3 regions of the Dongshaea marina genome follow, and region 3 is predicted to be linked to each of the others. Evidence: riboswitches for the same ligand, from Rfam matches in the RefSeq annotation. Region 3 holds a riboswitch; each other region holds the start of a gene.
The links. A riboswitch is a leader RNA that binds a small molecule or an ion and turns the genes downstream of it on or off. The one in region 3 is predicted to bind cobalamin.
Positions count from the first base shown of each region.

Region 1 (7,925 bases), 380 kb from region 3:
TCTCATAGATCCCGGGAGGGTTCAATTACTTTACCGGCTCACTCATCTAAGGCACTAGATCTCACAGCAAAAAATGAGAAATAGCGGCCATCTTCGGCAAAGTTATGATAATACTGGCTAAAATACCCGGGTAAAAGCCTAGTAAATCATCTCACCTCCACCGCTTGAGAGTGAGCTTTCCTTTCGCCACGCAGCAACATGGGAGGATCTCATCTTCCCGGAAAAACGCCAACGGCTCCAGCAGATACTCCACTTCACCTGAAACACGCTTAACCCGACAGGCACCACAATACCCAGAGCGACACTGAAATGGCAGTCGAATATCCTGAGCCTCAAGCCGCTCCAACACAGGCCGGCAACAGCCCCGATCTGAGGGCTGAAGCTCTATCATAGAAGTTTCCTCAGGCATCAGAGCTCAAAGCCTGCCAGGGCACTGGTGTTGACATCGCTGTCGATGGCTCCCACCAGATAGGAGCTGATCTCCGCCTCCTGAGGAGCCACCTGCACATTATCACTGGCAAGCCAGGCATCCATCCAGGGCAAGGGGTTAGGTTTAGACTCAAACAGTGAGTCCAAACCGAGAGCCTGCAGCCGCTGATTGGTAATAAACTCAATGTATTGACCCAGGATCTCGCTATTAAGCCCGATCATTGAGCCATCCTTGAAAAGATACTCCGCCCACTGCTTCTCCTGAATGGCCGCCTCTGCAAACAGGGCCCTCACCTCCCCCTCATACTCCCGGGCAATCTGGCACATCTGCGGATCATCATCACTGGTCGCCAGAATATTCAGAAGATGCTGGGTCCCGGTCAGGTGCAGCGCCTCATCCCGGGCAATCAGCTTAATGATTTTCGCATTACCCTCCATGGTGGCCCGCTCGGCAAAAGCAAAGCTGCAGGCAAAACTCACATAAAAGCGGATCGCCTCCAAAACATTCACCGAAGCCAGGGTGAGATAAAGAGATTTTTTAAGCTCTCTGAGCTCGACACTCTCCTTGGCAAGCAAGTAGCGCTGGGCCAGTTCAATCAGTTTGTCGTAATGACAGGTCACCGCCTCGGCCCGTTTCACGATCTCCGGATTCTCGACTATGTCATCGAACACCTCTCCAGGCTCGGTGATGATATTGCGAATGATGTGAGTATAGGAGCGCGAATGGATGGTCTCACTAAAACTCCAGGTCTCAATCCAGGTCTCCAGCTCAGGCAGGGAAACGATCGGCAGAAATGCCATATTGGGAGAGCGCCCCTGCACGCTATCGAGCAGAGTCTGGTACTTAAGATTACTCAGGAAAATATGCTGCTCATGCTCAGGCAACGCCCGAAAATCCTGACGATCCCGGCTCAGGTCGACCTCCTCGGGGCGCCAGAAAAACGAGAGCTGTTTTTCGATTAACTGCTCGAAGATCGGGTATCTTTGGCGATCATAGCGCGACACATTGACATTTTCACCGAAAAATAACGGCTGTTCGAAGGTTGAAAAACGATTCTGATTAAAACTTTGGTAACTCATATTTATCCCTCTAATTAAAATAAGCGGCAACTTAAAAAGATTGAAGAAAAGATATTCAGGGGAGATGCTAAGTCGACCTTCTGCTGCACGGACGCAGCAGCAGAGCCCCAAGGACGGCTAGTTGCGTGTCGACATGCAGCCACCAGAATATCCTGCTCTATACAAAGATTAAGATGCCGCTAAATCTTACAAGCCCCACCACTGCAGCCATCATCAGCTTCAGGTTGCTGGCCCGCGCCGTCCCGGGTGTTATGGTAATAAAGGGCCTTGAGCCCATATTTATAGGCGAGCAGCAGATCCTCCATCAGTTGCTGCATCGGAACCTTCCCTTCGGCAAAGCGCCCGGGATCATAGTTGGTGTTAGCCGAGATCGCCTGATCAACAAATTTTTGCATCACCCCCACCAGCTGCAGATAGCCCTGGTTATTCGGGATCTGCCACAGCAGTTCATAAGCCGGGCGCAGCCTGGAGAGCTCGGGCACTACCTGCTTTAAGATCCCATCCTTGGAAGCCTTGACACTGACATAACCCCGCGGAGGCTCAATACCATTGGTGGCATTACTGATTTGCGATGAAGTCTCAGAGGGCATCAGGGCCGTCAGTGTTGAGTTACGTAGCCCATGCTGAAGAATATCCAGTCGCAGGCTCTCCCAATCACAGTGATAGGATGGGGCACAATAGCTGTCTATATCCGATTTATAGTGATCAATCGGTAACTCACCGGCCGCATAGCGGGTATCGGCAAAGCCTTCACAGGCACCCCGTTCCCGGGCAAGGCGGTTTGAAGCCCTGAGTAGGGAGAATTGAATGGCCTCAAAAGTTTGGTGGGTCAGCTCCAGTGCCGAACCATCCGAGTAGCGAGCACCGCGTTTCGCCAGATAATAGGCATAATTGATCACCCCAACCCCCAGGGCCCGGCGCTCCAATGAGGCACGCCTGGCCGCTGCAACCGGGTAGTCCTGATAATCCAACAAGCTATCCAGAGCCCTGACGATCAAATCGGCCAGGGGCTCCAGCTCTTCAAGGCTTTCAATGGCCCCTAAGTTAAAGGCTGCCAGGGTGCACAGGGCGATCTCTCCCTGCTCGTCGTTAATATTCTCTAAGGGGCGGGTCGGCAGAGCGATCTCAAGGCACAGGTTGGACTGGCGCACCGGAGCTTTTGTCGGATCAAAGGGACTATGAGTGTTGCAGTGATCGACATTTTGAATATAGACACGCCCCGTCGAAGCTCGCTCCTGGAGCAAGCTGGAGAAAAGATCCAGTGCCTTAATCTTGCGGCTTCGAATCGATAGGTCCTGTTCATAGCCAAGATAAAGACGCTCGAATTCGTTCTGATCTGAAAAAAAAGCCTCATAGAGATCGGGTACATCAGATGGGCTAAACAGGGTGATCTCCCCATTGCTCAATAGTCTTTGGTACATCAATCGGTTCAGTTGTACCCCATAGTCCATGTGGCGAACCCGGTTCTCTTCCACTCCCCGATTATTCTTAAGCACTAAAAGCTCAGGGGCCTCCAGATGCCACAGGGGATAAAATAAGGTGGCAGCTCCGCCACGGACTCCCCCTGAGAGCAACACTTCACCGCGCTCTGAAAATGCTTGAAAAATGGGATACATCCGGTGTGGTAAGCCTCACCGCCACGGATCGCTGAGCCCTGGGCACGAATCCTCCCGGCATTGATGCCGATTCCGGCCCGCTGGCTGACATAACGGACGATCGCCGAGCTGGTCGCATTGATCGAATCCAGGGAATCACCACACTCGATCAACACACAAGAGCTAAACTGCCGGGTCGGGGTCCGTACCCCGGCCATGATAGGCGTCGGCAAGGAGAGCTTAAAGGTAGAAACCGCATCATAAAAGCGCCGAATATAATCAAGTCTTACCGCCCTGTCATAGCTTGCAAAAAGGCAGGCGCCGATCAGCAGATAGAGAAACTGCGGACTCTCATAGTAGGTACCGCTGACCCTATCCTGTACCAGGTATTTACCCTCCAGCTGCTTAACCGCCGCATAGGCAAAATTAAGATCTCTGTTATGATCTAAAAACAGCTCCATCTCTTGGAATTCATCCATGCTGTAATCGATGAGTAGCGCCGGGTCGTAGCGCTTGAGATCCACCAGCCTGGCCACATGTTGATACAGAGGAGGTGGAGTGAACTCACCATAGGCCCTCTTGCGAAGATGAAAGATATTGAGCCTGGCGGCCAGGTATTGATAGTCCGGGGCTTGCTCACTGATGAGATCGGCGGCGGACTTGATCAGGGTTTCATGGATATCACAAGTTGAGATCCCATCATGTAGCTGCAGATGAGCCCTAAGCTCAACCTGGGAGACAGAAACGGCATCAAGCCCTTCAGCAGCCCAGTTTAAAACCCGGTGGATCTTATCCAAATCCAGCAGCTCTTGATGGCCGTCTCGTTTGGTAACATGAATGGTTTGTGCGTTCACCTTGTCGTGCACCTCATCGACAAGGCAGGGGAAGGCTATGACACAGACACGTCAACGCAACATGCGTCCACGTTAAGGTCACCACCGGATCGCCCCGCCCGATGTTTGACTATAGAAGATTGCGCCATAGGCGCGGTCACGGCAGGTCTCCTGGCTCATGCTCAGCATCACATCCCGCCTTCCCGGAAAATCCAGTGGCTGTTGGGGGTGACTCACATTGACAGTTGCGGGGGCAGCTGCGGATTTTCACCGCATTCCCTTTTGATCCCGTTGGGGAACCGTATGTCACATATAGTGGTTTAATAATTGATTAAGATCAATATATAGTGGTTTGTTTGCTCATTCTGCATACAGTCAAGGTAACTAAAACAGCGTTGTTAGCCATTTTGCCAGGTAGTAGAGCGGCATCCATAGCAGGGTGTCATCGATGTTAGAGAAGGTGATCCCAGATCCCACCAGGACCCCGGTCATTGGGTAGACCAAAAGATAACCCAGGTGACCGATAAGACTCATCACAAAACCCGCCACCAGGGTGCCGCGAACTCCGCCGCTGCGGTTGGCAAACACCCCGATCAATCCGCCATCAAAAAACATGATGATCGGACTCGGGAAGACGATAATCTTGGAATGGCAGAGCATAAGCAGCCCCATCGAAGCCAGGGCTCCACCAATCGCCGCGATAAAACCCAGCAGGGATGCCACAGGTGAAAAGGGAAAAAACGTGGTGCAATCAAGCGCCGGAACCGCCCCCGGGATCAATACCCGGGTGATCCCCTCAAAAGCAGGGATCATCGAGCCGATAAAGAGCCTGACCCCGCTTAAAAGTACAAACATACCAGCAGCAAAAGAGAACCCCTGCATGATGCACCAGATCAGCCAATTTTGATCCTGGCTATAGGGGATGATCGCAGCCTTACCTGCGACCACTGCAGATACCAGAAACAGCAATGGCATCAGGGTCGCAGTGGTGACCGTGCTATCCCGGAATATTTCAAAGCCCCCGGGGAGCTTTAGCTTTTCGGCATCCTGCTTGGGATCTCCGACCCAACGTCCGATCTGTGCCCCCAAATAGGCCGCCAGCTGATTACAGTGCCCCAGGGTCAGGGGCTGATGCATCAACCGTTTGGTGATCCCCCGCACCAAAGAGGGCGAGAAGGTCCAGTAAAGGGCACACAGCAGCGAACCCACCCCAACCAACTCAGCCCCCTTAAGAGGCCAAAGGGTTGGCAAAACCATCACCATAAAGCTTGCCAGAAACAGCATCATGTTAGCGGTCAGATAGATATTGCGGTAAAAACGCCGCGGCAACAGCCGTACCAGCAACAGATGCAGGGCAAAGCCACATAGAAAGGTGAGAACTATGCTGTTCCCCGCATGCTTCATCCCCAGCGCAAAGGCTGCCTCATTAGCCGGAATCACTCCCTGGATACCAAAGCGATGATTGAGAAGCTCACTCAGGGGCTCAAGGGCCTTGAGCAGGATCTGGGCACCAATACCGATCGCCAGGATCCCTATCACCACTTTGAGCCCCCCTCCAGCACTTTAGCGAAGGAGTGCTTGCCAAGGCTGAGCCCCAGCACTGTTACCAGTCCGAGAAAAATCGCCGGTTGATTCAGGAGATCAAACACCAGCAGATGGATAAATTCGTTCACGCAGCCTTCCAACTCAAATTAATTGATCCAGATCAAAAATAAGGCTGCGAACCATACCGAGATCGCTGACAAAGATCCAGTGATATAGCGCCCAATAGCCCAAGGGATTCGTCGTAAGCCGATTTAGCCTAAAAGAGTGCAAAGTGTCGGTATTTAGCGACATAAAGCCATAAAAACTGTGCGCCAATCCCTGGCTTGCCCCGGGCCTAAGATAGCAACTCCATCGGGGTGCAACGGCATCCCAACCATAGAGAATTGCTGGAGGTTATTATGGAAGGTCTTGAGCTACAAATCGAAGCACTGGCACGCCGTCTGGCTGAACTCAAAGCTCGCCGCAATTATTGGGTTGGCCGCAGTGACAGCCACTACCAGAAGGCCCACGAGCAGGCACTGAAAGTTCGCGCCCAGGTCCTGCAACTGTTCGAGCTGAAAAATAAAGCCGAGGTACTTTAGGCTCCGTTGATGTTTCCGATTTTGAACCTGTTGCCCCTGAAAATGCTCTGTTCGCGACGCGAGTCATGAAGTTTAGTTATTCTAAATGAGTGATGAGCAACAATGAACAGGGCCTTCTCTTCAAAAAAGCAATATATAGAATCTCTATACGTTATATAATTTTGAAAACAATGTTTTTTTTCAAAAGACAATCGTACGAAAAAATATTACACACTGACCAGATACACTATAATCGTGAGCAAAAATCTTCATAGACACCTCTAACAACACATCTCGTCACATAACTCACACAAAAAAACACATAGCAATTACCTACACCTAAGTATGATAACCGTATATGAAAAACAAATATAAGGAAAACAAGGATAGTTTGTAGATATATATTTTTATATACCGATAGTTTCTAAATAACTGTTCCAAATAGTAGATCAACTGTTGAATTGTGAATTAACAGACCCTCTGCGTCATGGATGACGCGGTGGAGCTTCCATGGATGGATTCATAGCGTGTCTGCTAGCACACATCAACAGATGTAGCAGTAATAGGATCAGCTAGTTAGTGACTTATATAATACCAGAAATATAAAAATGGACAGTATATGACGAAGATTATACAAAAGTTAATAATTAGCCTATGTGCTTTTTTTCTGCTTGCCTGTAATTCAGAAAATGCATCTAATAATAAAACACCAATTAATAATCGCGACTCCACACAAGTAATTAGCAAATTCATCACAATAACCCCTGATAATCCGATAAAGGGAATTACGGGACACAAATTATACACACTGGGGAAAATTCAATATATAGCTGTACTTACAAATAATAAAACAACAAAAGAAATAACAACTCTTGCTAACTGGTCAACTAGCAACCCCAATGTTGCTACTATATCCAAGTCTGGTCTGGTAACAGGTATCAGCACTGGAGTTAGTTATATTCAAGCTAGCTTCGATGGTATAGATAGTACCCCCATTGAGATTACTGTTCATGAATCTGTTATCTCGAGTATCGAAGTAGCACCTTCAATGAAAAAGTCAGCTAAAGGCAACCATGTACAATACACAGCGAAAGCTATCTACAGTAATGAAACGAGCCAAGACATAACCAAAACGGCTAGATGGTCTAGTTCAGATTCAGCTGTGGCCTCAATAACAAAAGATGGCTTAGCTACAGCCGTTAGCAAGGGAATGGCTCAGATTAGTGCTCGGCTGAATAACGTCACAAGCAATCCGGTTTCCCTGCAGGTGACTGCCGCTGTCATCAAGCGTTTAGAGATAACGGCACATAACACATCAATTCCCAAAGGACACCAGCAGCAGTTCGAAGCAAAGGCCACCTACAGTGACAACACCACTCAGGATGTAACCCAGGAGGTCAGCTGGATTAGCTCAAATCCAACTGCCGCCACCATAAGCCTGAAAGGCATCGCCACAGGCGTGAATGCTGACTTCACCCAGATAACCGCTCAGCTGGAGGGGGTCACCAGCAATCCGATTTCCCTGCAGGTGACTGATGCTGTCATCAAGCGTTTAGAGATAACGGCACATAACACATCAATTCCCAAAGGACACCAGCAGCAGTTCGAAGCAAAGGCCACCTACAGTGACAACACCACTCAGGATGTAACCCAGGAGGTCAGCTGGATTAGCTCAAATCCAACTGCCGCCACCATAAGCCTGAAAGGCATCGCCACAGGCGTGAATGCTGACTTCACCCAGATAACCGCTCAATTGGAGGGGGTCACCAGCAATCCGATTTCCCTGCAGGTGACTGCCGCTGTCATCAAGCGTTTAGAGATAACGGCACATAACACATCAATTCCCAAAGGACACCAGCAGCAGTTCGAAGCAAAGGCCACCT
Region 1 covers NZ_CP028897.1:1,363,851-1,371,775, reverse strand. The annotation lists gene yfaE (class I ribonucleotide reductase maintenance protein YfaE) at 152-391, opposite strand; gene nrdB (class Ia ribonucleoside-diphosphate reductase subunit beta) at 409-1,509, opposite strand; partial or broken gene nrdA (class 1a ribonucleoside-diphosphate reductase subunit alpha) at 1,689-3,958, opposite strand; cobalamin riboswitch at 4,082-4,255, opposite strand; gene DB847_RS06770 (PTS transporter subunit IIC) at 4,322-5,479, opposite strand; gene DB847_RS24275 (hypothetical protein) at 5,473-5,610, opposite strand; gene DB847_RS06765 (hypothetical protein) at 5,881-6,063, shown strand; gene DB847_RS06760 (Ig-like domain-containing protein) at 6,662-7,925, shown strand, end outside.
Region 1: another riboswitch for cobalamin. It lies ahead of nrdA (class 1a ribonucleoside-diphosphate reductase subunit alpha); the one in region 3 lies ahead of scpA (methylmalonyl-CoA mutase).

Region 2 (7,925 bases), 2.3 Mb from region 3:
TTAAAACTTACATGCCAGGAGTCATCATTGATCTCTAGTGCCTCAGATTGGCACAAGCCTTTTTCCCTAAGAGCCTTGAGGGTTGCACCATTGATGTTGAGCTCACTTAAAGACTCCTTATGGACGGGGCCATCCATAAGTGCCATCAATGCTTGCTGCTGTTTGGGGGCTCGCTTGAGAGTGCTGATATCAAATGATTCCCCCTTCGGGCTGAGTTGCCAGTAGATTTTGGGCTTATGCTGTGCTGGCTCGCCTTTTCTCAGCAGGGGAGGAAGGGCATGGAGCAGAACCTCTCCCGGGAAGTGGTGATAGTAGTGAGCGCTTTTCTCTAAAAACTGGTAGAGTCCGGGTTCGATGAGAGGCTCTGAGTCCAGCACTTTTTCGACACTCTTAAGGCGTTCAGAGGCGGGTTCGGTCAAGGGTTCACTATGGGTTACGATCCCAACAAGATGCCGTGCGCCAAAAGGCACCTTCACCCTGCAGCCCACCTCAGCCTTAGGCTCTTCACAGAGGTAGTCAAAGCTCCTACGCAGGGGGACAGGGAGGGCAACCTTTAGCAACAGGCAACTCATAAGCGGATCTCTTTTGCTCATTTTAAAATTTGGCTATTTTTTCTTCACGAATACTTGCGTTATCCGTAGAGGATCTTATATCATTCGCGCCTTCGAAGAGTATGTTTAATTTACGTGTGGTGCCTGGCTTTGGATCAGGTAGCGACGCGGCCTTAACTAGGGGTTTTTCCATGAAACAAGGTATCCATCCAGAATACGCCGAGATCACTGCAACTTGTTCTTGCGGTAATCAGATCAAGACTCGCTCTACTATGGGCAAAGACATCCACCTGGACGTTTGCTCTGAGTGTCACCCATTCTACACTGGTAAGCAGCGTGTGATGGACACCGGTGGTCGTGTTGATCGCTTCAAGAAGCGTTTCGGCATGGTCGGCAAGAAGTAATTTGCCTGCGAAACTGGACCGGAAAAGGCCGTGCATTGCACGGCCTTTTCTTTATGTCTGTTATTCACTGAGCCTGTTCAATAGCTTCTGGCTATGAGCCTCAAGGCGCTGCAAGTTCTTCTAAGGCCGCTGCCAGTGATGGCCTGATCTGATGTCCGAGTGCCTTGACCTCTTTAGTTGGCTCCACCAGATCCGGGATCTGATAAGTGGTCATTCGAGCCGCTACCGCGGAGCGGACACCATTGTTCGAGTCTTCAAATGCCAGGCAATGTTCGGGTCGTTTGCCAAGGCGTTTCGCTGCCAGAAGATAAATGTCTGGATGAGGTTTTCCCTGAGTCACTTCACAACCCGTGGTCAGGTTGTCAAAGTATTGATCAAGTCCTGCTAATCTGAGCTTTATCTGTGCGATCTCTTTATGGGTTGAGGTTGCAACTGCGGTTGGTATCTCGTGAGATTTCAGCCATTGCAGTAGCTTGATGACACCCTCTTTGACCGGAATGGCCCGGTGTTTGACGACTGCGTAGTAGCGTTTACGCCACTCGGCATTGAGTGTGGGATAATCTAGCTCCGGGCCATAGCCATCACGAATAACCTGCTCTATCCCTGCCGCATCTCTTCCAATAATGGAGAGGTAAACCTTTTCAAGAAAGGGAATATTCAACTCAGCACAGGATTGCTTAAAGATAGTCATGCACACGCGCTCAGTATCGAGCAGCAACCCATCCATATCAAATATTGCAGCTTGAAACTTCATATTAGATTTGATCCTGAACTGGAATGGGCGGATATCTTATCACGCCCACAAAGTATCGGAGATCACTTATTACTGATGGGGACAGCTTCTAGTCGGATTTACATATCGCAGCGGTATGTAAATCCGAGTCTCTGTTGTTACTTGCGAGTCAGTACCACACCCGCTTCCATGTGGTGGGTATAGGGGAATTGGTCGAACAGTGCAAATCGCTCAATTTTGTGGGTCTGGCTCAGGGTCTGCAGGTTGGCGTGCAGCGTATCCGGATTGCAGGATATATAAACGATACGAGAGTATTGCTGAATCATCTTCAGGGTATCATCATCCAGTCCGGCCCGTGGTGGATCCACCAGGACGGTTTCACACTGATACTCGCTTAAGTCGATATCCTTAAGGCGGCGGAAGCTGCGCACCCCGTTCATCGCTTCGGTAAATTCCTCGGAAGACATTCGCAAAATGGTGACATTATCGATCTGATTTTGAGCGATATTGTACTGAGCCGAGGCCACCGAGGATTTTGAGATCTCAGTCGCCAGAACCTTCCTGAAGTTTTTAGCCAGGGCCAAAGAGAAGTTACCATTACCACAGTAAAGCTCCAGCAGATCACCTTCACAGCCCTGGGTGGAGTCCAGAGCCCAGCCAAGCATCTTCTGGTTGATGACACCATTGGGTTGGGTGAAGCTATTTTCCATCTGCTTATAGATGAGCTCCTGACCATCGACATCGAGTTTTTCAATCACATAGTCGCGCTCGATGCAGATCTTCTGCTTACGGGCTCGTCCGACAAAATCGATGTTGTAATCCTGACCTAATCTGTCTTTGAGCTGGTGGATCTCTTTTTGCCATTCATCATCCAGCTGTCGGTGATACAGCAGGGAGACCAGGATTTCACCGCTGAGAGTAGACAGAAAATCAACCTGGAACAGTTTACGGCGCAATGCGGGGATCTCTTTTACACCATCAATAATCCTGGGCATCAGTTCATTGATCAGGGCACTGGCCGCTGGAAACTGATCGACCCGATAAGCCTCACGGGTTTTCTGATCAAACATGATGTAGTAGAGATCTTCACCCTCATGCCAGACTCGGAACTCGGCCCGCAACCGGTAGTTTTCCTCTACAGATTCAAACACTTCCAGTTCAGGTGCCTTGAAGTCGGCGAACAGTAGTTCCAGGCGCTGAGCCTTCTCCTGAAGTTGTGTCTGATAGCGGTTGGCATCGGTTGGGGATGAGGTCATCGGTTGGCTCTCGGTGTGTTAACTGTAATCAAGTGGGCTGATTTTAAAGAGCAGTAAAAGATTGTCCAGCTTTTTTGGTTAAGTTTTATCCATTCAGGCCGATACTTACAGACGAGGGTATATTTAACAGTTGGTCTGGAGGATTTATGGAAATTCATGGCCTAAGAGAGGCCTTGCTGGCTCGCCTTCAACCACCAGGGGTTAAAGCTGAGTCACCTGGCTCACAACAGACAGACGACAAACCGTCCCTTTTCGATCGATCTTCAGCGGTTCAGATCGGTTTTAAGGCTGTGAGTTTGTCGCTGCACATGCATGTCCGGCTTGAAGGGAAAGAACTTCCTGAGGTGAAAGAGCCCGCGGAGCCCCCTCTCGAGTTTGATTTTGAAGCGGTTGCCCGTAACGTGATGGATTTTGTTGAGGCGCGGGTACGCTACGCTCAGGCCGATGGCGCTGATGATGAAAAGCTCCGGAGCATGATGGATGCAGCTCGGCGCGGTATTGATGAGGGTTTTTCCCAGGCTCGTGAAGAGCTGGAAGGTTTGGGTGTGATGACAGAAAAGCTCTCCGAGGGGATCGACAAGAGTTATGATCTCATCGGTGAGCGAATGCAAGCCTTCGAAGATGAGCTGTTCGGAGTGAAGGAGCAGCCAGTATTACAGGCTGTAGACACCCGATTCGCAGCCGCGGAGCAAAAGCAAACCAGCCTCGAGATCACCACCAATGATGGTGATAAGGTGACGCTCAATATCGGTGAGCGAAGCCAGGCACAGTTTAGTCATAGTGTCAGCCCAAGAGCCGCTGCAGCTTATGGCTTAGGGCCCAATGAAGGACATAGCCAGGCCAGTGAGCACCGCGAACTCTCATCCGAGAAGATGCATCTGCATTTGCAGGAGTCTCGTCACTTCAGCCTGTCTGTAGAGGGTGAGCTGGATGATGAGGAGCTTGCTGCAATCGGTGAGCTGGTCTCTCAGCTGGATGAGCTGGCAACCACCTTTTTTGCCGGTGATCTGGATGAAGCGTTCGAGATGGCCACCCAGGTTGGCTATGACGATGAAGAGCTGATGGGCTTTGCCTTTAATCTCAAGCACTCCCGAGCTGTAAGTGTGTCGCAGACCTACCAGCAGGAGCTGCCTCAGCCTGAGGTTAGAGATTCACTGCTGCCTCTGGCGGACTATGCTGATCTTCTCAAAGATTTCACCGAGAGGGCACAAGTCACACTGCCCGAAGAGGAGCTTCCCAAGCTGACCGAGCAGGTTGTGTTGATGCAGCCAAATCTTGAGGAGCAGCCTAAATTCATGGAGACATTCCTTGAGTCTTTGAATGAGTTTAATAAGTTCAATGAGCGCCTGCTTAAAGTGATATCCGATCTGGCATAATCCCTCACACAGCCAGACCAACTGTTGCCAGCACTCACCGAGTGCTGGCACACTCCTCCTACTGTCCCCTACCTTTGGCAATAATCTGATGAGCGATAAGAGAAAACGTGCCCTGGCTGAGCTTTGCTACCCCTTTATGAAAGAGCAGGGGGGAATCTGTGACTTTGAGATGCTGACCGATGAGCTCTGCTCTGGGCTTGGAATGGTGTTAGCACGGCTGAGTGAGTTACCCGGGGATGCCGGGGAGATTCGTGGTGATCTGGATAAATTACAGCTTCTGATTTATCACCTCAATGGCTCGGTACGGGGGCGCTGTGGGATCTTTGAGGAGGACCTGGAGTGGCTGCATCAAAGATATGCCTATTATCAGGAGTTGACCCGGGATTGTGTCGGTGGATTTGTGCTGCCCCGGGGTGAAACACTTGGCTGTACCCTGCATCTTTGCCGCTGTCAGGGAAAAAAGGTGGTACGCCAGCTCCATCGTCTGCTTCATGATGAGGTGCAGGTCGCGCCTATCTTGCTACGCTTCAGTCACCTTGTAACCAACTTTTTGTTTGTGTTAACACTGCGTGTCAATATGCTGCAGGGGTTTAAGGAAGTGCCATTTATCAGTATCAGTTATGGATGATTCAGGTTAAATCTCACCCTGTGTGTTTCACCCGATGGTTGAGCTTGTTATGAGTCAGGATATACAAGCCCAACTTCCCCTCATATAATTCAAATGCCTTGGTGCCCTCGAGCTTAATCGGGAATCCGGTGAGAATCCGGAGCTGGCGCGCAGCGGTATAGAGAAACGAAAGCGATATGATGTGGCACTGCCAAGGGTGGGAAGCCATCGCCGTAGGTATGCAGTCTGTCTCTGAGCCCGAAGACCGACCAGGTATATTCCGCAGATGCGGTTTTCAGACACTACGCGAACTAGGACGTTTAAATGTCAAAGCTCTATTTGGCAGCTCTCTTGCTGCCAGCGGTTGCTTGTGCTCAGTCGCAACCGGCTCAAAATGAAACTTCAAAAACTCCCGATGAAACTTTTGTAATTTCCGCCAACCATTTTCCTCAGGCCAAAGCCTCAGTATTAGCTCCAGTAGAAGTGGTTACAGCCCAGCAGATCCAGAAAATGCAGGCCAAGACTCTGGTGGATGTGCTTAATACCCTACCTGGGGTTCAGGTCAAACAGCTGGGAGGCCCTGGACATCAGGCTTCTATTCAAATACAGGGAGCATCCTCAAGTGAGGTATTGGTATTGGTTGATGGAATGCGTACCGCATCATCCTCCTATAGCGGATCTGTTGATTTAAGCCAGTTGCCACTCAACTCTATCTCTCGCATCGAGTATATCCGTGGCGCCCGCGCCAGCATCTATGGTTCAGATGCTATGGGCGGAGTGATCAACCTGATTACCCGAGATCCTCAGGGGGAGCAGTCGACCTTACTGGATGGCACTATTGGTAGCCGCAACTACGCCGGTGGTAGCCTGGTGAGTTCTTTTGATACCACTAAAAATGGGCACCTGAAAGTAGCACTCGATGGTAAAGGAGACCGAGGGTATAACATCAAACCGGTAAGCTACAATGATGGTCATAATTATGGATTTGAATCCTATAATGGCTTAGTCGGTTATAGTCAGCAGTTAGCAACAGATCTAGATTTTTACGGCACAGTACGACACCAGCAGAGTGAGACTAAATCAGTAGGATTTACATCTGATAACGAGACTTGGGTGGAAAACACTAATGTAAATGGGCTGCTGCGTTACCAACATAGTGGCTATGGTACCGCTCTTAGTGCAGGCTTTGGGAAATATAAAATGTGGAACGGTAGCACTGCTGATTCGAAAGGTAGTGCTCCTGCTTATACTTCAATTCGTCAGTATCAGAGTAACTGGAGCAATACTTTTTGGTTAACTCCGGATTGGACTCTGGGAGCGGGGTTGGATTGGCGTCGGGATCAACTAATGCCTGAATCGATATCCTATTCTCAAACATTTGATGCTCCAAATCATAGAGACAACACCGGCGCATATTCCTTAGTGCAATATCAGCATGGCGTTTGGAGTGCAGAGCTCAGTGGGCGCGCCGATCACAATGAGCAATATAACAACCATCAGACATGGAGCATCGGAGGTGGTTGGAGTTTTGCGCCGGGTTACCAAGCTAAGTTGAGTTATGGGACTAGCTTCAGGGCTCCAAGCTTGATGGATCTGTATTTTCCAGGCTATGAAAACCCAGAGTTAAAGCCCGAAAAAGGTAAAAGCTGGCAATTAACACTATCTGGTCAGCCTGAGTTATTTAGCTGGGAATTAAACGCTTTCGATAATCGTGTGACCAATAAGATTGTACCGAACCCCTCAACCTATATAGCGGAGAATATCGGTCAGGCGCGAGTGCAGGGCGTTACTGGTACTCTGGGTTTTACTTCTGGAATTGCGTCTCAGAGACTTCATGCGACTTATCAGCGGCCAAAGAATGAAGAAACAGGGCAGGATATCCAGCTGACATCACGCTGGTTAGGTGGCTGGCAGGGCGACATCCAGCTTCAGCAACTAAGGCTGGGCCTTCAGTATGATTACACCGGACAGCGGCTAGCCTCTGATAAAAGCTCTGTGCTAGGTGGTTATAGCTTATGGACAGCGACCGCCAGCTACCAGCTAGATGCGCGCTGGACACTCAAGGGCCGAATCGATAATCTGCTCGACAAGAGATACCAAACGGATCAGGGCTACCCAAGTGCCGATCGGGGTATCTATGTCGGTGTAAGCTGTCGTATCTAATCAAGTGAAGGTGTAGTTGGTGTCACACAATATTCTGCTGTTTGATTCCGGGGTGGGTGGACTCTCTGTTTTTGACTCGATCCACACCCGGATCCCGGATGCTAACTATACCTATCTGTTTGATAACGCCTGTTACCCTTACGGAGAGCTCACCGCAACTGAGCTGACTGAGCGCTGTCTGCAGTTGATCCCTCAAGTCGTATCTCAACGAGACATAGAGCTGGTGGTGATCGCCTGTAACAGTGCCAGTACCCGGGTGCTGGATGCCCTGCGGGAGGTTTTATCTATTCCCGTGGTGGGAGTTGTGCCGGCCATCAAGCCCGCCGCAGCTCTTTGCCAGAGCGGGGTGATTGGGCTGCTGGCAACAGCCGGCACTGTGAATAGTACCTATACCCGACAACTCGCAGAGCAGTTTGCCCGGGGACAGCAGGTGCTCTGTTGCCCGGCTCCAAATCTGGTTGAGCAGGCAGAGCGTAAGTTGCAGGGGCTTAAGGTCGAACGGGATAAGCTTGCTTCAGATATCTCGCCACTTCTTTTTCATCGTCCGGCACCGGACTGTGTGGTGTTGGGCTGCACTCACTTTCCTCTGCTTAGTAAGGAGCTGACAACTTTACTCCCAGGGGTTCGGTTGATTGACTCAGGAGATGCGATTGCCAGAAGGGTTATTGCTTTACTTAAGCCTGCTCATAAAGAGAGGGGGGCTTGCACAGTGGCAAGCGATTACCTTGCGCTTTATACCAAAAGTGAAGCTAAAGTCGACCGCTTACGCTTGAGTTTTGAAAAGAGGGGCTTCAGTGGCTATCGGCTGCTCAGTAGCGCTGCAGACAGGGAGTGA
Region 2 covers NZ_CP028897.1:4,528,245-4,536,169, reverse strand. The annotation lists gene priA (primosomal protein N') at 1-572, opposite strand, end outside; gene rpmE (50S ribosomal protein L31) at 743-955, shown strand; gene DB847_RS21210 (HAD family hydrolase) at 1,056-1,709, opposite strand; gene trmA (tRNA (uridine(54)-C5)-methyltransferase TrmA) at 1,847-2,944, opposite strand; gene DB847_RS21200 (DUF5610 domain-containing protein) at 3,091-4,320, shown strand; gene DB847_RS21195 (ATP:cob(I)alamin adenosyltransferase) at 4,409-4,948, shown strand; cobalamin riboswitch at 5,031-5,215, shown strand; gene DB847_RS21190 (TonB-dependent receptor domain-containing protein) at 5,252-7,090, shown strand; gene murI (glutamate racemase) at 7,110-7,925, shown strand.
Region 2: another riboswitch for cobalamin. It lies ahead of DB847_RS21190 (TonB-dependent receptor domain-containing protein); the one in region 3 lies ahead of scpA (methylmalonyl-CoA mutase).

Region 3 (7,925 bases):
AAAAGTAGTTGGTGATCTCTGTGCCGGTCCAGGCGTTGTGCTGTCCACCATGCTGAGAGATAAAGCCATGGTACTCATCGGGCTTGGGGAAGGCTTCGGTCCCCAAAAACAGCATATGTTCGACAAAGTGGGCCATCCCCGGGCGATCTTGCGGATCATGAAATTGACCGGCATTGACCGCGATAGCGGCCGCCGAACGCTCGCTATCCGGATCACTGACCAGCAGCACCCGCAATTGATTGGCGAGAGTGAGACTAAGATAGTGGCGCAGATCATTGGGGCTCGTCACTAGGGGCATGGTGGTGGTCCATAAAGCTCTGAATGGTTCTCTTTATTATCAACAGCCCCCTCGTCAGGTGCAAACCCGGATTGTGGCTCAGGCCCTGTTGAGCTCTCAGATTTGGTTAAAATCGCAAACATCAATTACTCCTGAGTCCAATGAACTAGGATGGGATATTTATTTGTGGGCCATAGCGCAGTAACATGGAGCAACAGATGACAGAGGTAAGAGGTTGTGATGCGAGTCTTTATTATGCGCCATGGACAGGCGGTTACCCACGCTTCACGGGATGCGCTTCGTCCGCTGACTGATGTCGGTAAACAGGAGTCGCGAGCCGTTGGTTATTGGTTGCGGGATAAAATATCTGAGCTTGATTATGTGATGCATAGCAGTTACCTGCGTGCGCAGCAGACCTGGCAGATCATCAGTGATATTCTCCCGACGCCCAAGCGAGTGGATCTCAGTGATGAAATAGTCCCCCATGGCGATCCGCAGCTCATCGCAGACTATCTGCTTGGATTTGCCGAGCATCATGGCTACCAGAACATACTGTTGGTGAGCCACCTTCCTTTCGTCGGCTATCTGGTTTCTGAGCTTGCCAGTCATCAGGGCGCTCCCATCTTTCCAACCTCAGGGGTTGCCTGTATCGAAATCGAGGATAATGGCGACAGGGGTGAGCTTCGCTGGCTTGAGGGACCCCACAGCATCTGAACTTGCGGGCTTCGAAGTGCTCAGGGGCTATTGTTGCAGATCTTCAAACCTGCGGACGTTCTGCAAAGAGTCACCTCGTTGACCCCGGGTGTGAAACCTTCTTGAACCCATCACATTGGAAGAGGCTTATGACTTAGCCTCTGCTCCAAAAAGTTTCGAAGGGGTTATGCCAGTTGCCGGGGTGATGAGGCGAGCTTGTGGCATTTTGGACGGTGATCCGGATGATATCTAAATACAAAGCAATCCATCAGCAACAGATTATAGATGCCATTTCACAAGATCCGGATTGGGCTTGCTTCACCCAGGGTGATGCACTCGAACACTATAAGGCGGCATTAGAGAGCGGGGTTACTTATGTCGCCCATAGTGACGGGGAGTTTTGTGGTTACCTGAGGGCTCTGCTAGATCCTCATTTTGCACTCTATATCAGTGAACTCTATGTCGTCACCAAATGGAGAAATAACAAGATTGGGCAAGCCCTTTTGCAGAAGGCCTCAGATGATCACAGCGAGTTAAGCGTTTATGTGTTATCCGATGAGGATGGCTATTATCTGAAAAAAGGATACGGCAAGGCTGGCTCTGTCTTTTTACTATCAGAGCCCGGGGTGCCTGACGATGTCCTCTAATGAAGCGATGGAAAAATCATTCACCATAGGGTTAATCATGACCTGGGCTCCGGCCTGGACGCGTTAGCGGTTGTGAGCCGAGCTCCCCGACCTTGATATCAGGTTCAGATCTCATTTTCTACCAGAGATAGCCTCCTTCAGGGGGCTGTAACTACCGGCTTCTATCCCGGGGCCCGATTTTCAATCACAAGGAACTTCTCATGATAAAAAAAATAATTATTGATACCGATCCCGGCATTGATGATGCCTTTGCGCTGCTATTTGCCAAGCGGCATCCTCAATTGCAATTGATGGGGATCACCACGGTTGCAGGGAATGCCAGTGTCGAGCAGACGACCCACAATGCGCTGTTCTTAAAAGAGCAATTTAAGATGGAGGTTCCTGTCTGTCAGGGGGCTGCGGTTGCGCTGCATGGTGAGCCTCATCAGTACCCGGCCCATATTCATGGGCACAATGGCTTAGGTGATATTGAGATCCCGCAGGCGGTTCCCGAGCTTCACTCTCTGTCTGCGGTTGATTTTTTGATCCAGAGCATAATGCAGCATCCGGGGGAAATCACCCTGGTGACATTGGGCCAGCTTACCAACCTGGCCCTGGCTCTGGAGCGTCAGCCTGAAATCGCGAGTCTGGTCAAAGAGGTTGTGGTGATGGGAGGAGCTCTCGGATACCAGGGGCATCAGGGAAACCTGACGCCGGTTGCGGAGGCAAATATTGGTTGCGATCCGGAGGCGGCAGAAAAAGTGTTTGCCGCCAACTGGCCCCTGACCCTGGTTGGGCTGGATGTGACCAATGAGATCTGGCTGGATACGCTGCAGCTCAACGAATTGGCCGACAAAGGGGGAGCAGAGGGGGAGCTACTCGCTACGATCAGCGGCTGTTATGCCGACTTTTATCATCAAAACACCGGGCGTGAAGGGGTGGCGGCCCATGATGTATCCGCAATCGCTTATCTGGTGGCGGCTGAGCACTTTGAGACCAAACAGGGAGTGTTAAGAGTGGTGACCCAGGGCTGGTCGCGTGGGCAAACCCAACTCATTGTCAAAAATCGCCGCCTGGCCAATGATCCCGATTGGTGTGATTTGCCGGAAAAAACTGCCTGTATTGGCGTTGACTCGAAGCGGCTTAACCAGATCCTGATGGAGACCCTGCTCTATCAATAAGCTAATGCCTGTGGTTTGAGCGGCAGCAACCGCTACTTCTGACAGGCTGAGGCTTCGAATCATCATTTCCTGAGGATTCCTTCTTGGCCTGCGATATATAAAGCCCTGCAGCTGATTCCATCGAACGGGAGTGGTGAATTCAGATGATAAGTACAAGGTTCATATTTGGGGTTGCTCAGGGCTCGGAAAGGATCTTTGCTATCTCCTTCCATGGGCGGGTGGCTCCTATTGGGAGGAGGTGTCGCTTAGATAAATGAGATATTCGTCACACAAAACCCTCTTATTAATTGAATCACAAGCATCTACTCCTAAGAAATCACCTTTTTAACAGCCTAAAAAAGACTCTCCCTCTCCTGCTGGTTAATCAAATGTTAATTTAGTTCTTTGTTTGTTTCCTCCTCCTGAGGGCGATTATGTCAGCAAGATATAAATGACAGCTTAGCTATTGGCCGACCGAGCCGGCAGGGGGATCTTCAATCGTCCCTTGCGCCTTTATTCTCAAGGCTTCCGTGAAGGGTGAGAGCTTACGTTTTACGGGTTATCACTCATCCGAAAGTGACCAATTATGACAGCTTGAGACTATTTATGATCCAATCTGTATGTAGCGGAAAAGTAACATTGAGTCGACTGAAACGAGCCTGAATATGTTTTCAGAGCTGACTCAGGATGAAAATTGACCATTTTTAAACGATTATGGGTCATCCTTTGAGGGATAGATTTGTTGTGAGGGGTGTCGGTATCATATTTTCGTCGAGTGAGAGATAGCCATCTGTTTATTGAATGTGGAATATGTTTAATACCCGATTTATCCAAATGGATGGCCGAAAGAAATTTATATGAATACATATCATTAAATTCCACTCTCTTTATAAGTACAGAGGAAAATCAGATTAAGTATCGTGATAAATAAGCGAGTGGTTTGCTTTTCTTGTCTACTTATTCCTACTGAGATGAAGAATACGATTAATTCACTGCACAGGTGATTCTAACTGTTTTTCTATCTCAGTTATTTTAAAAGGATCCATAACTGCATCTGAAAGGATCTATGGGGAATCTCGTGAGAATCGAGAGCGGTCGCGCCACTGTGAGCGGGTATTTAACTCGTGAGCCAGACCTCCATAAAAGACAACGCATTCTTCGCGGGATGAGAATGAAAATGCGGAGTTGAATATGTCAGTTGAAACACAGCAATGGGAACAAGCTGCCACCAAACAGCTGAAAGGAAAGCCTGTTGATAGCTTAAAGCGGACAACCCCTGAGGGAATAGAGGTTAAGCCTCTTTATACCGCTGAAGATCTGGAAAACCTTGAAACTCAAAACACCATGCCGGGCCTGGCTCCCTATGTTCGTGGCCCTTACCCAACCATGTATGCCGGACGCCCCTGGACCATACGTCAATATGCGGGCTTCTCTACCGCTAAAGAGTCCAACGCCTTCTATCGTAAGAACCTGGCTGCCGGGCAGAAAGGTTTGTCGGTTGCGTTCGATTTAGCAACTCACCGTGGCTATGACTCAGATAACCCCAGGGTTGCCGGCGATGTGGGTAAGGCCGGGGTTGCGATCGACAGCGTCGAAGATATGAAGATCCTGTTTGATCAGATCCCGCTGGATAAGATGTCTGTTTCCATGACCATGAATGGTGCCGTGATCCCCGTGATGGCGAACTATATCGTCGCCGCAGAGGAGCAGGGCGTTAGCCAGGAGCAGTTAACCGGGACAATTCAGAACGATATCCTGAAAGAGTTTTTAACCCGTAATACCTATATCTATCCGCCAGCACCCTCAATGCGGATCATCTCAGACATCATGGGGTATTGCTCCAAGAATATGCCGCGCTTTAATACCATCAGTATTAGTGGTTACCACATGATGGAGGCGGGGGCCAATGCGGTTCAGCAAACCGCTTTTACCATTGCCGATGGGATTGAGTACTGTAAGTCTGCGATCGCTGCCGGCCTGAGTGTCGATGACTTTGCACCACGTCTGTCTTTCTTCTTTGGGATCGGGATGAACTTCTTCATGAATATTGCCATGCTGCGTGCGGCAAGATTCCTGTGGAATGAAGAGATGATGAAGTTTGATCCGAAAAACCCTAAATCCTGCATGCTGCGGACCCACTGTCAGACCTCAGGCTGGAGCCTGACCGAGCAGCAACCCTATAACAACATCATCCGTACCACCCTCGAGTGTATGTCTGCGGTACTCGGTGGCACTCAGTCATTGCATACCAACGCCTTTGATGAGGCGATTGGTCTGCCCACCGAGTTCTCGGCGCGGATCGCCCGTAATACTCAGATCATTGTGCAGGAAGAGTCCCAGGTGTGTGATGTCATTGATCCCCTGGGTGGCTCCTACTATGTGGAGTCTCTGACCAACTCCATCATCACCGAAGCCCGCAAACTGATTCGTGAAATTGAAAAGCTTGGTGGCATGTCCAAGGCGATTGAGTCCGGGATGCCGAAGAAGCTGATTGAAGAGGCTGCGGCCCGCACCCAGGCACGGATCGAGCTGGGTGAAGATGTGATTGTCGGGGTCAATAAATACAAGCTGGATCAGGAAGCTGAGGTTCCGGTGCTGGAGATCTCCGATGAGGTTCGCCTGGAGCAGATTGAGAGCCTGAAGAAGCTTAAAGCGACCCGGGATAACAGCGCCGTTGAACAGGCGCTGGCCAAGGTAACCCGGGTGGCCCGTGATGGTGGAAACCTGCTGGAAGTTGCCGTGGAAGCGGTGCGCCTTCGTGCCACCGTGGGTGAGATCAGTGATGCGATGGAGACAGTGTTTGGCCGTTACAGCGCTAAATCTGAGCTTATCTCAGGTGTTTACTCATCAGAGTATGGTCAGGAAAACAGCGGCTTTGAGCAAACCAAGCTACGCACCGCAGCCTTTGCCGAGCAGGAGGGACGTCGCCCAAGGATCCTGATCGCCAAGATTGGCCAGGATGGGCACGACCGGGGCAGCAAGGTGGTTGCAACCGCACTGGCCGATCTCGGGTTTGATGTGGATCTGACACCAATGTTTGTGACCCCGCAGGAAGCGGCCAAGATGGCGATGGAGAATGATGTGCATGCGATCGGTGCTTCCTCTTTGGCTGCCGGACACAAATATATAGTGGCAACCCTGGATAGTGAGCTGAAAAAGCATGGCGCTTCGGATATCAAGATCTTCATCGGTGGGGTGATCCCACGCCAGGATTACGATGAGCTCTATCAGGAGGGAGCAAAAGCGGTGTTTGGCCCAGGCTCAAACATAGTGGATGTTGCCAATGAGATCCTGGATATGATCAGTGAGCCGCAATCTTCTGAGCAGCAGGCAACTGAGCAGAGTGAAACCGCAGGCTGCCCAGCCTAATCATCCTGAAAAACGTTTTTATCCTTTTTACTGCCAAGGGGGAGTTTCTCCCCCAGCCTTCAGACCAGGGCAGTTCAATTTACAAAGATTAATAGGGGTTATTATGTCTCTCGTAGAAACTAAATTCGAAAATCACGTCGGAACCATCACCTTAAATGACCAAAGACACCTCAATGCGCTGAGCGCTGAATTGGTCGATGATATTATTCATGCCCTCAATGAGTTTAATAACTCTGAAACTCGCGCCGTGATTATTCGTGCGCCGAAGGGGGTCAAGGTGTTCTCGGCCGGTCACGATGTGAAGGAGCTTCCAAAAGGCACGGTCGATCCCCTGACCTATAACGATCCACTGCGTCGCGTGGTGCGTGAGCTGGAGCTGTTCCCACACCCAACCATAGCCATGATGGAGGGAACCGTATGGGGAGGTGCCTGTGAGCTGGTGATGAGTTGTGACATCCTGATCTCCTCTGATACATCCACCTTTGCGATCACTCCGGCCAAGTTGGGCGTTCCCTATAATCTGTCGGGTGTCCTCAACTTCATGCAGAACATCAGCATCCCGGTGATGAAAGAGATGCTATTTACAGCCGAGCCGATCTCCGCTTCTCGCGCCGTCGAGATCGGGATGATCAACCACGCTGTGCCTGTCGAGCAGCTTGAGGGCTTTACCATTGAGATGGCGGCCAAGATCACCCGTAACGCACCATTATCTATCTCGGTGATGAAAGATGAGATGCGGGTTCTGGCCGGAGCCTTCCCGCTCAACCCGGTTGACTTCGAACGAATCCAGGGCAACCGTCGCAAAGTCTACAACAGTAAGGATTACCTCGAAGGGATCAATGCCTTCTTTGAAAAGCGCCGCCCCGAATTTAAGGGCGAGTAGTGGTCTGTTATCGGGTCATGCGCTGACTCGCGAACCACTTCTGTTCGATATTTTCAAAGACAGTACCGGGCGGCTCAACGGATGAGCTCCCCGGTGAAAACAAACAGGAAGGCATAGATGAATATTCAAACACATGCTCCGGTGCTCAGTGCTGAGGAGGCTGCCGCACTGATCCCCCACGATGCCATGATAGGCTTTAGTGGATTTACATCGGCAGGTGCCGCCAAGGCGGTGCCACGGGCGCTGGCTCAGAGAGCGAAAGCGCTGCACGCAGCACAAACGCCCTTTAAACTCAAGGTCCTTGCGGGGGCATCCACGGGTAAGAGTGTGGACTCGGCCCTGGCTGAGGCCAACGCGATCAGCTCCAGAGTGGGCTACCAATCCTCCCGCGAGCTTCGCAAACAGATTAATGCCGAAGAGGTGGATTTTATAGATATTCACCTGTCTCACCTGCCACAAATGGTGCAGAGCGGCTCACTGGGCAAGCTTGATTTTGCGGTGATTGAGGCGACCGAGTACTCTCCCGACGGCCGTGTCTATCTCAGTACCTCCATCGGTGCCTCACCGACCTACCTTGAGTGCGCCGATAAGGTGATTATCGAGATCAACCGTTATCACTCGCCACGCTTAAGTGAGATGACCGACATCCTGAGTGTGAAGCGTCCACCACACCGGGATCTGATCCCGATTTTTAATCCGCTCTCCAAAGCGGGTCGCCAGTATGCCAGTGTCGACCCACAAAAAGTGGTCGGGATTGTGTATACGGATGAACCGGATGAGGTTCCTCCCTTTGCCGCCCCGGATAAGACCAGTGAGCTCATCAGCAATCATGTGGTGGAGTTTTTGCTGTGGAAGATGAGTACAGGGCAGATCCCCAAGGAGTTTCTGCCGATTCAAAGTGGCGTGGGTAACATAGG
Region 3 covers NZ_CP028897.1:1,747,956-1,755,880, forward strand. The annotation lists partial or broken gene DB847_RS26335 (insulinase family protein) at 1-298, opposite strand, end outside; gene sixA (phosphohistidine phosphatase SixA) at 518-991, shown strand; gene DB847_RS08515 (GNAT family N-acetyltransferase) at 1,213-1,617, shown strand; gene DB847_RS08520 (nucleoside hydrolase) at 1,818-2,777, shown strand; cobalamin riboswitch at 3,776-3,913, shown strand; gene scpA (methylmalonyl-CoA mutase) at 3,948-6,125, shown strand; gene scpB (methylmalonyl-CoA decarboxylase) at 6,229-7,008, shown strand; gene DB847_RS08535 (succinate CoA transferase) at 7,126-7,925, shown strand, end outside.